One region of the Bacillus sp. OTU2372 genome, then DNA from elsewhere that is predicted to be linked to it. Evidence: predicted binding sites of a transcription regulator. Region 1 holds the regulator's gene; each other region holds the start of a gene.

Region 1 (3,876 bases):
AAATACTGTAAAGTTGAATCCCTTCTTTTATTATACAATGCAGAAGGGCAATTTTAGCATTACCTCTTCCAAGCCGTGTTTCATCCTGAATTAACAGGGCCTGAACTTGCGGATCTTTTATCCTCTCTAATACCTCTAGTATTCCATCTCTTTCAAAATCATAACCACTAGCTTGTTCTTTTATAATGGAGTCGATTTCAAATCCACACTGGTTCGCAAGTTGGATTAATTCATCTTCCTGGCGTATTAAGGATGTTTCTTGTGTATGTTTGTTGGTACTGACACGGCAGTAGATTATAGCTTTCATTAGTTATCCTTTCTATTCCTTCGGCGCACTCGCAAGTTCTGTTGTATTGGCGGAATTCTTTTTGCTTACAGGAATTACAATTTCTTCACCAGGATAGATTTGATCCTTAATATTTTCATTATGCTTTTTTACCCAGCCTACGAACTCTTTGTTTGATAGCGAATGCTGACCTTCAAATTGATCAGAAATCTTCCAAAGTGTATCTCCTTCAGAAATGGTTACTTTTAAATATTGATCATCAGAGTGATGTTTAAATGATAATACCAAAGCTAAAGTGCAGCTTAAAATAATAAGAGTAATAGCATACGAGTATTGTTTCCATAATTTTTTCATGATTCGCACCTCTTATAAGAATATATGTTCCCTTTTGATTTGTTTTCATTATAATCCGAACATTTGTTTGTTGTCAACCATTTTCTCGAACTTATGTTTGTATAGTATGGTACGACATGCTATAATAAAGACAACATTAACCAGGCGAGGTGCATTTTATCATGGTAAAAATATCAAAGCGGCAGCAGGATATCCTGGAGTTTATAAAGGAAGAAGTTAGAAGTAAGGGATATCCTCCTTCCGTCAGGGAAATTGGCGAAGCGGTTGGACTTGCATCCAGTTCTACTGTTCACGGTCACCTAGCACGCTTAGAGAGTAAAGGTCTAATTAGAAGAGACCCTACCAAACCAAGAGCTATTGAAATACTAGATGCGGATGAAGCCGCACAGATTCCTAGAAATAAAGTTGTCAACGTTCCAGTGGTCGGGAAGGTAACAGCAGGATTGCCAATCACAGCAATTGAGAATGTCGAAGAATATTTCCCACTTCCTGAAAGCTTGGCTCCCTCAGACGAGCAGGTGTTTATGCTAGAAATCATGGGTGAAAGTATGATAGAGGCGGGAATACTTGACGGAGACTACGTGATTGTGAAGCAGCAGCAGACTGCGAACAATGGGGATATTGTTGTTGCAATGACGGAGGATGACGAAGCAACTTGTAAGAGATTCTTTAAGGAAAAAGACTACATCCGCCTGCAGCCGGAAAACTCTGCAATGGATCCTATCATTTTACGAAATGTATCGATTTTAGGGAAAGTTATTGGAGTTTATCGTCATATCCATTAATTTGAGAGAGCTGATCCAGCTCTCTTTTTTTGGGTCAGACTTATCCGGATATTATTCTACACTTTTCCGATGAAGGATATTTTTTCTTATACGACTGCGTTTTGTCCTTCACACACCCGCTGAAGGACACTTTCTTTTTTGCTCAAAAACTCATTGTCGTTCATGCTCCCGATGAAGGACACTTTCCCTCTTGCTCAACCGCATTTTGTCCTTCATACTCCCGGCCACCCTACTCTACCACAATACACCAAAAAGCCTTGACGCATAGAGCGCCAAGGCTTCTTTTATCTCTTAATAAGTGCTCAGGTATTGATCGCGTTCCCATTGGTGAACAACAGTACGGAACATATCCCACTCAATTTCTTTTGCTTCAACGAAGTGTTCGAAGATGTGCTCGCCTAAACCAGCAACAATTACTTCATCTTGGCTTAATTGATCTAATGCTTGTGCAAGAGTTGCCGGAAGATCGATGATACCTTCTTCGATTCTTTCTTCTTTGCTCATAACATAGATGTTACGATCTACTGGAGCTGGAGGAGTTAATTTATTTTTAATACCGTCTAAACCAGCTTTTAATAGAACAGCCATTGCAAGATATGGATTTGCTGCTGGGTCAACACTACGTACTTCTACACGTGTGCTTAAGCCACGAGATGCAGGAATACGAATTAGTGGTGAACGGTTTCTAGCAGACCAAGCTACATAACAAGGTGCTTCATAGCCAGGCACTAAACGCTTATAAGAGTTTACAGTTGGGTTCGTTACCGCTGTAAAGGCAGGAGCATGCTTTAGAATACCAGCAATGAATTGACGAGCTGTATCACTCATTTCTAGGTTACCAGTTGGCTCATAGAATGCATTTTCGCCATTTTTGAATAATGAAAGGTTCATGTGCATACCAGATCCATTTACACCGAATAAAGGTTTTGGCATGAATGTTGCGTGTAATCCGTGTTTACGAGCAATTGTTTTTACAACAAGCTTGAAAGTCTGGATTTGGTCACATGCAGTTAATGCATCCGCATATTTAAAGTCGATTTCGTGTTGTCCTGGTGCTACTTCGTGATGAGAAGCTTCGATTTCAAAGCCCATTTCTTCTAGCTCAAGAACGATATCACGACGGCAGTTTTCACCTAAGTCTGTTGGCGCTAAGTCAAAATAACCGCCTTGGTCGTTAAGTTCTAAAGTTGGTTCACCTTTTTGGTCTAATTTAAATAAGAAGAATTCTGGCTCAGGTCCAAGGTTGAAGTTAGTGAATCCTAGCTCTTCCATTTCCTTTAACACTCTTCTTAAGTTATTACGTGGGTCACCTTCAAAAGGCTTGCCTTCTGGAGTATAGATATCACAGATTAAACGAGCTACTTTTCCTTTTTCAGCAGTCCAAGGGAAAATTACCCATGTGCTAAGGTCTGGATATAGCAACATATCAGATTCCTCGATACGCACAAATCCTTCAATTGAAGAACCGTCAAACATCATTTTGTTATCTAATGCTTTTTCCAACTGGCTAATAGGAATTTCAACATTTTTAATTGTTCCAAGAATGTCGGTGAATTGAAGACGAATAAATTTTACATTCTCCTCTTTCGCCATCCGTTGGATGTCTTCTCTTGAATACTTTGCCATTTTAATTCCCCCTATTATAAAAAGAATGTTTAACTTTAATGGAAAAATCGAGACATATCGCCTTGGCGTAATGTAAATCGATTGTTTCTGCCTGAATGCATTAATTCATTGCGAAGAAGCTTTCTTAGTTGTTCGTCTGTTAGATCCTGTTTTGATTTTTCAGTTTGTTTCTCTATTATATTAGATGATTCCTGTTGCTCCTTGACCATGAACAATTGCTTGATTCCAGCCATGTTCACACCTTGGTCAATTAAGTCTTTGATTTCTAATAGTCTATCAATATCATTTAGGCTGAATAGACGTCTGTTTCCCTCGGTTCTTGCTGGAGAAATCAATTGGTGTTCTTCATAATAGCGGATTTGCCTTGCAGTTAACTCGGTTAACTGCATGACCGTCCCGATAGGAAACAATGGCATGGAACGACGAATTTCTTTTCCACTCACCAAATTTTTCCTCCCTTAATAGTAAATCATATTGCTATTATATTTCGTGTAAGAAAAGATGTCAATGTTGTGTTAGATTTTCTTACACGATTTTTAAAAGAATTTATAAACAATATGTATTTTACTATTATTTACTTTGTCCTACTAAAGGCGAATTAATCCTTTTTCAATTAAATGGTCAATTGCTAAACAAATGGCCATTTTTACGTGAGCATAGGTTAAACCTCCCTGGACATATGCGACATATGGTGGTCGAAGCGGGCCGTCTGCGGTTAATTCGATACTAGCACCTTGAATAAACGTTCCTGCTGCCATTATAACATCATCTTCATATCCAGGCATATAACTTGGATGCGGCGTGACATAGGAATTAATAGGCGAT
Region 2 (3,876 bases), on a different contig from region 1:
TTTACACACCACGGATTGCTACATAAGTGGCGAACGTGAAATCGACTAGGGACACAAACACCGTGAGTAATCTCATACGCAAACTTATGTGCATTGACGGTCTTCCCGTTATAATTGAAGGTACCATACCCATCTGAGGTCTTACCCGCTATCCATTCCCAACATTCATCTGGGTTTCCCCTATCGACTTTCGACCAAAACCGTTCTTCATCTGTCTGCTTCCATTTTGTAACTCCTTCAAGTACTTTGTTGATCTGATACTCTGTAGTTCTATATTCAGTTGCTAACTGCTTAATCGAGGATTTCTCAGTTGCATACTGTTTACGTGCCTCTTGAATTTGCTTCTCTGATAATTTGTTCTTACGTTGAGTACTATTTTTCATCTTTATCCCAACCTTCTTCCTTTACTTTGGTTAAAAAACGACCAATTCGTATATCATCTTTAATTCTTTCTAACCTTCTTTGTATAAATCGTTCAAATCTATGAATATCTCTCAATTCATCCTTGGGACCAAGGATCGCTTTCTCCGTCCATAAGTCAACTATAAAACCGATACTACGCAAACACAGTTCTGCCAAATCAATTTCAAAATCTATCATTCTTTGAGCAGCTGCTAAATCACGACAGATAGATATTGCCCACATTTTCTGATTATAAATAGCTTCAACAGCTTTTTCGTCCTGATAGGTGTATTCGAGTAAGTGGTGTAAACGATCCAAACCAACCAAATCTTTCTCATTAAAATTTGCGCTCTCTAAAATGTTCATTCTGTAATACCTCCAAAGTTTAATAGATTTAATACCTAGATTTTCAAAATAGATAGAAACGTTTTATTCCACTATCTTGTTCTGCAGATACTGAATATCGATTAAGATCGCATCTGTAATCCCTACTGCTCGTTTGAACTTCATAGCGAATTCAGGCGTAATCCTGTTCGTTTCTTTCTCAACCGCAGATACTGAACCAGCGCTTACGTCCATGCGCTTTGCTAGTTCACTTTGCGTCCAGTTCAGGTACGCCCTTACGATTCTTACTGTTGAAGCTGTGACTAAACCCATTCAATCTTCACCTCCTTAAAAGTTTTTGTCATACTCTTGTTGCTTTCATCTCTAAAATAGGGGATATAGTCATCTATCATAGATACGGAAATAAAAAAATTTTAAAAAAAATGCGTTGGCCGTATTTTCCGTTTTGTAATGTTTATAAGTAGTAGTTTTACAAGGATTGTAATTTTGACCGTTTCTCATTCGCCCATCACCTCCTACCTTCATATGTAGATACGGGTCCAAATCGTCTCCAGCGCCGAGAAAAATCAAAAATCTTATTTTTTTTTGATCCGACTATCAATCTTGGTTACTTCATATATAGATAAGGGTCAGAAATGTCGTCAGTGTCGATTTTTTTATATTTTTTTGTTTCGTCCAATCCAAACCACCTCCTTAGTCATATATACAATAGGGGTCTCAACCGAGCAGAGTGGAATAGAAAATAAAAAATGCAAAAAAAAAAAACGCAACCTAAATGGCTGCGTCTGCAATTAATCTAATTAACATATTTCAATAGACTTCAGGATTTTTCATACGGTTAATTACGACAGTTTTACGATCTATATCGTTAATCTACAGAAACTCCGATGATATCCTCAAATTTAATCCGTTCAAATTCTCCAAGCTTTATTTCGATATGTACCTCATGTGAAATCGGATCAACGCGATAGACGGAACCGACAACAACAGTAGTAAATCCATCTTTCCATACCTTTAGCTTTACGGCTAAGTTATACTCCATCGCATAACATATCCGTTGGTCGAATTCGTCCATTTCGTACTCATCGATTAACGGCTTCGATTGGCGTTCCTGGTCCTTAAACATCGAATGCTAACGGTAAGAACGATGCAGGCTGCCATTTTAATTTACCAAGGTCTCGAATAGTCATTAAGGTCATCTCCTTCGATATTATTATAAACGAACAAACGTTCCCTTTAGAAATAAAATAAAAAGACCACTAACATAGCGGTCCTTAGTTTTTCTTATTCAATTAAAGCTAACCGATGTTAAAGTAATATGATTGATTCACCATCTCATTTTATTTCATCACAATAAAAAGGTTCCAAGAAAATGAGGATCTCATTTATACATAACGACTTATTGTTTTAGGATTAATGGTCTCATTAAGTCTAGAGAGTTTTTCAGCCACATCAATATCAAAGATTGAACAAATGTCTCTGTAGTCCCCTTCTAAACTATTCGTATAAATCTTTCCTTGCTCATCACAGAATATATAGCCACTCACCCTATCGCTATATTTAAATTTTTCAATCTTGAACTTCTTCTCTTCTTTATCCAAAAAGGTTAATGCATTATCAAAATCGTCATCACTTATTTCAAACGTATCTTTTTTCTCTTTAGCAGAAGATAAAGGGAAAAATTGATATATACTCCAACTATCTATATTTTCAAACTCCAATAAATATCTATACAAATCATAAATATAATCACTGTTTTGCTTAGTTAATATAGTATTTATTTTAATCCTAGTATTTGACTCTTTTAATTTTTGAAGAACTAAATTAACCTTATTAAATAAATTTTTTGATTTCCTCATATTATTATGTTTCTCTCCGATTCCATCTAAAGAGATTCCAATTAAATCTACATAATTTTCGATAAAGGAAAAATCACTTTCAGTTATTGAAATACTATTTGTATCTACTTGAGTAAATAGCCCATTTTCTTTTGCAAGTATGCATGATTTTCTAAAACTACCTTTACTAAAAGAATCACCTCCACCGAAGGTAATTACATCAAATTCCAATGATATTGCTCTTTTTACTACCTCATATGTTTTGTCTTGTATTTTTTTATGGTGAAAATTCACATAACAAAAATCACAAGTTAAATTACAGCTCTGATTATATGTGAGTATTATTCTTTTCATTTTTCTATAACCTCTTCAAATGATTCAGAAAGTCTCCAACAATTGTTGAAATGACTTTTTAATATGTTGTAATTTCGGTTATCACACTTGAATTCTATAGCAATAAAATTGTTTTCTATTCTGTCTGTAGTTTTACCCAAATGATATGGGTCATAAATCATATATTTATCTGTAAAGAATAATGAACAATAAACCTGGTCAGTAAACCTAATTTCTAAGTTCTCATATTTATTATTTAAAATTATCAGACCTTCTATATCCAACTTTCTATCAACCCCGTCAATATTGTTCAAATTATTTCTAACCAGTTTATTTTTGCTATAGGGATCAATAAGTAAAACCTTAAAATGGACTCCTCTATTTAGTTTTTCTTTAATATTCTTCCAATGTCTATCTGTTGGAATATCTAAGTATGATTTACCTGTTTCAGCAATTAAAAACATTTCGTTTGCCTCATCGATAGCCTTAGCAGTTTCTGAATTTCTTTTATTTTTAGATTCATAATTATCCATAAAGTAATGATTTGAAATGCCATTTCTCTCTAATTCTTTATTTTTTTGCTCTCTATTAATTGCAGACTTAATTATTGGGTTATACTCTTTATTTTTAATAAAAATCTCAAGTAATAAAATAACGATTGAGACAATTATTACCCACCCATATAAATTTTTACTTGTTAGAATATTAATAATAACTACTGAAAGACCAAATAATATTAATTCTAAAATCTTGTTATATCTATAAAAATTACTCATATTTGTCCTCACTTTTTTTGTTTTGGCCCTAATCTGAAAACTAATTACTATTTTATATAACACTTTAAAAAATATCTTCTATAAGCTAGGTTGATTATACTATTATTCTTTCATTTAAAATAAAATTATTAAAGAAGTCAAATATCTCAGCTCTTTTTTATGCGCATATAAAAAAAATTCAC
Region 3 (3,876 bases), on a different contig from region 1:
GATATTGAGAAAGAAAGCCGAGAAAAAGATCATTTAGCTAAGCTGGACCCATTGACGAGGAGTTATACCCGTCAGAAATTCAAGGAAATTTTGGCTAGCGAAATGAGGCGTTCTGAACAATTTAATCGGGCTTTCTCACTTATTTTAATGGATATTGATTTCTTTCATACACTCAATGATCAAATAGGTCATACAGCAGGAGATAAGGTGTTAATCACAGTGTCGACCATTGTTCAACAGCGGATTCGTGAGTGCGATATTTTAGCCCGCTGGGGAGGAGAGGAATTTATCCTGCTTATTCCTGAGACAGTTGGACAAAATGCTGTTGTTTTAGCCGAATCAATCCGTTCAATAATTGAAGAATATCATTTTCTTAAAATCGGAAAGGTTACCTGCAGCTTTGGAGTTGCTGAATTTGCTCCGGGAAAAACAAAAAGTGAATTACTGGCAGAGGCCGAACACGCCTTAACCTCTTCAAAAAATAATGGACGAAACTGTGTAACATTATACACCAAAGAACATTAAGGGGGCGGCAATTATGATATTTATATATATTAGCTTATCCTTGGTGATTGGTTATATCATTTTGACTATTTGTCTATATGTTTTTAAGAGACGTGTCCTGCTGAAGAAGCTGAAAGATAGTGAACGATGTTATCGAGATTTAGCGAAAAAGTACGAAGCTATTAATCGAAACCTAGAAAAAAAGATTCAAGATGAAGTAGAAAAAAACAGACATAAAGATCATCTTCTAATTCAGCATTCTCGTCTTGCTGCGATGGGGGAAATGATAGCCAGTATTGGCCATCAATGGCGCCAGCCCTTAAATAGCTTATCCCTAATCATTCAAGATGTACGGGAGGAATATGAGTTTGGTCAGCTTGATGAAATCTATATTGATAAATTCACGAAGGAAAGCATGATTCAGATCAAACACATGTCCCGTACTATTAATGATTTTCGGAAATTCTATAAACCTAATAACGAAAGGGCCCCTTTTTCGATTGGAAGTTCAATCGAGGATGCTTTGTCGATTTTTTCTTCCAGTCTAAAATATTATGGGATTGAGATGGAATTTGAATATCGGGGTGAGCTGATGGCATACGGCTTTCCGAACGAATATAGTCAAGTGGTGTTGAACATTTTAACCAATGCCCGAGATGCCTTTATTCAAAGGGATATTAAGGATCGAAAAATAACGATAAAATTAAGTGAAACATCAAAATTTATTACAGCGGAATTTACGGATAATGCAGGTGGAATAGATCCTGAGCTCCTAGATAAAATTTTTGATCCCTATTTTACAACGAGGCCACGCGGTACAGGTTTGGGCCTTTATATGACCAAGATGATACTAGAAAATATGAACGGATTGGTTATGGTAGAAAACCATAAACATGGTGCCCGTTTTTGTCTTTCAGTACCAAAAGTAAATGAAGCAGCTAAACCAGAACTAATCTCTGTTTCTTAAGGTAAGCTCCTAATTAAAGGGCTAGCTACAGCGCCTAGGGGCTCGGGGTCATAAGCCAATCCGTCAAGAAGGCTACAGTCGAGCCTTCTCGCCGGCTCGACTGTAGCCTTGCGCCCCAGGTCAAAGCACTTTCGCTTTTCGATTTTGCAAGCGTTTTATTTTGGCTTTTATTATCAAAAAGGGTAGAATAAAGATAATAATTCCAAGGAGTGGTAATGATGGCAATTGAAAATCCAAGCCGTGAGGAAATTGGTTCAATTTTGAATAAGGCAAAGAGAATCGCTGTTGTGGGCTTAAGCGACAATCCTGCAAAGGCTTCCTACCAAGTATCACAAGTTATGCAAGATGCAGGCTATGAAATCATACCTGTGAATCCAGCTGTCGACACTGTCCTAGGTGTCAAGGCAGTCGCCTCTTTAAAAGATATCCAGGGGCATGTAGATATTGTTAATGTTTTCCGACGTTCCGAACAATTGTTCGATGTCGCGAAAGAATTTGACGAGATTGATGCCGACGTATATTGGGCCCAGCTCGGTCTTGCAAATGAAGAAGCCTATCAATTTTTAAAAGAAAAGGGCTATACCGTGATTATGGATCGCTGTATTAAAATTGAATATGCAATGACAAGATAAAAAGCTGCTATTTTTTAGCAGTTTTTTTCTTTTTTGCCCCCTAAAAACAGCTAAAATTGTATTACAAAAATATGTTGTTTTTAAATACATATTTGCCAAATCGAAATTAATCGCTACAATTAAGCATAGACGCCGCAAGAAGATGTGTTAAAATAAATGTGGCAAACATTAGTTCTATTGGATAAATTTAAAGGATAATGAACTCTTTTAAACGAATGTTTTACTAATTAATTGTGAAAATGGCGGAGAACGCCATTTATGTTTTTTAGGTATGAAAGGGGTATTTTAGTGGCAAGAAATCAGCAAGCTTTTGATTACAATGATGATGCCATCCAGGTACTAGAAGGTCTTGAGGCAGTTAGAAAGCGCCCAGGTATGTACATTGGCAGCACTGATTCACGCGGTCTTCATCATCTTGTGTATGAGATCGTTGACAACTCTGTCGATGAAGCACTAGGCGGATTTGGTGATCAAATCATTGTAAGAATACACAAAGATAATTCCATAAGTGTTATGGATAAGGGTAGAGGAATGCCTACAGGTATGCATAAAATGGGAAAACCAACACCTGAGGTTATTTTAACTGTGCTCCATGCCGGCGGTAAATTTGGCCAAGGCGGCTACAAAACCAGCGGTGGTTTGCACGGTGTGGGTGCATCGGTCGTAAATGCATTATCTGAATGGTTAATCGTAACAATTAAACGAGATGGCTTCGTATATGAACAACGTTTCGAGGATGGCGGTAAACCGGTCACAACACTCGAAAAACTCGGCAAAACTAATCAAACGGGGACAACGATTCATTTTAAACCGGATCCGACCATTTTCTCGACCACGACCTATAACCTTGAAACTTTATCTGAACGGCTGAGAGAATCAGCTTTCTTGTTAAAAGGATTAAAAATTGAAATTATTGATGAGCGTAATGATATTCACGAAGTTTTTCATTATGAAAATGGTATTGAGGCTTTTGTTGAATACTTAAACGAAGATAAAGAGACACTCCATCCTGTTGTCAGCTTTGAAGGGACTCAAAACGGGATTGAAGTAGAATTTTCATTTCAATTCAATGATGGCTATTCCGAAAATGTCTTGTCGTTTGTTAACAATGTAAGGACAAGAGATGGCGGTACACATGAGGCCGGCGCCAAAACCGCCATGACAAGGGTATTCAATGACTATTCCCGTAAAGTTGCTTTTCTTAAGGAAAAAGACAAAAATTTAGACGGTAACGATATTCGTGAAGGATTATCGGCGATTATTTCCGTAAGAATCCCAGAAGAGCTTCTACAATTTGAAGGACAAACAAAGGGAAAACTCGGTACGAGTGAAGCGAGATCATCAGTAGATTCCGTTGTTTCTGAACATCTTTCCTACTTCTTGGAAGAAAATCCTGATATTAGTTCCTTATTAATCAAAAAATCGATTAAAGCGTATCAGGCCCGGGAAGCAGCAAGAAAAGCCCGCGAGGATGCACGAAGCGGCAAAAAGAAGAAAAGAGGAGAAACCGTCCTTTCTGGAAAGCTGACACCAGCACAATCACGAAATCCGCAAAAGAATGAACTCTACTTAGTAGAGGGTGATTCTGCGGGAGGTTCTGCCAAGCAGGGCCGTGACCGCCGTTTTCAAGCTGTCCTTCCACTCCGCGGTAAAGTCATCAACACAGAAAAAGCGAAACTCTCTGATATCTTCAAAAACGAAGAAATTAACACGATTATCCATGCAATTGGCGGCGGCGTTGGTGCCGATTTTGCGGTCGAAGACATCAATTAT

What was found. The regulator LexA, encoded in region 1, represses DNA repair genes until DNA is damaged. The targets are predictions, from matches to a motif close to CGAACATATGTTCG.
Region 2: the regulator LexA is predicted to act here: its motif matches at 1,968-1,981, upstream of AAHB15_RS13395 (YolD-like family protein).
Region 3: the regulator LexA is predicted to act here: its motif matches at 2,266-2,279, upstream of parE (DNA topoisomerase IV subunit B).

Annotation. Positions count from the first base shown of each region.
Region 1 is NZ_JASATK010000001.1:724,873-728,748, reverse strand. Features, by position in the region: gene AAHB15_RS03515 (YneB family resolvase-like protein) at 1-307, opposite strand, end outside; gene yneA (cell division suppressor protein YneA) at 320-640, opposite strand; gene lexA (transcriptional repressor LexA) at 802-1,425, shown strand; gene glnA (type I glutamate--ammonia ligase) at 1,717-3,051, opposite strand; gene AAHB15_RS03495 (MerR family transcriptional regulator) at 3,087-3,494, opposite strand; gene AAHB15_RS03490 (methionine gamma-lyase family protein) at 3,639-3,876, opposite strand, start outside.
Region 2 is NZ_JASATK010000007.1:51,759-55,634, forward strand. Features, by position in the region: gene AAHB15_RS13380 (HNH endonuclease) at 1-383, opposite strand, end outside; gene AAHB15_RS13385 (hypothetical protein) at 373-768, opposite strand; gene AAHB15_RS13390 (helix-turn-helix transcriptional regulator) at 832-1,059, opposite strand; gene AAHB15_RS13395 (YolD-like family protein) at 1,616-1,873, opposite strand; gene AAHB15_RS13400 (radical SAM protein) at 2,133-2,939, opposite strand; gene AAHB15_RS13405 (hypothetical protein) at 2,936-3,694, opposite strand.
Region 3 is NZ_JASATK010000003.1:256,497-260,372, reverse strand. Features, by position in the region: gene AAHB15_RS09015 (GGDEF domain-containing response regulator) at 1-525, shown strand, start outside; gene AAHB15_RS09010 (sensor histidine kinase) at 539-1,471, shown strand; gene AAHB15_RS09005 (CoA-binding protein) at 1,690-2,103, shown strand; gene parE (DNA topoisomerase IV subunit B) at 2,392-3,876, shown strand, end outside.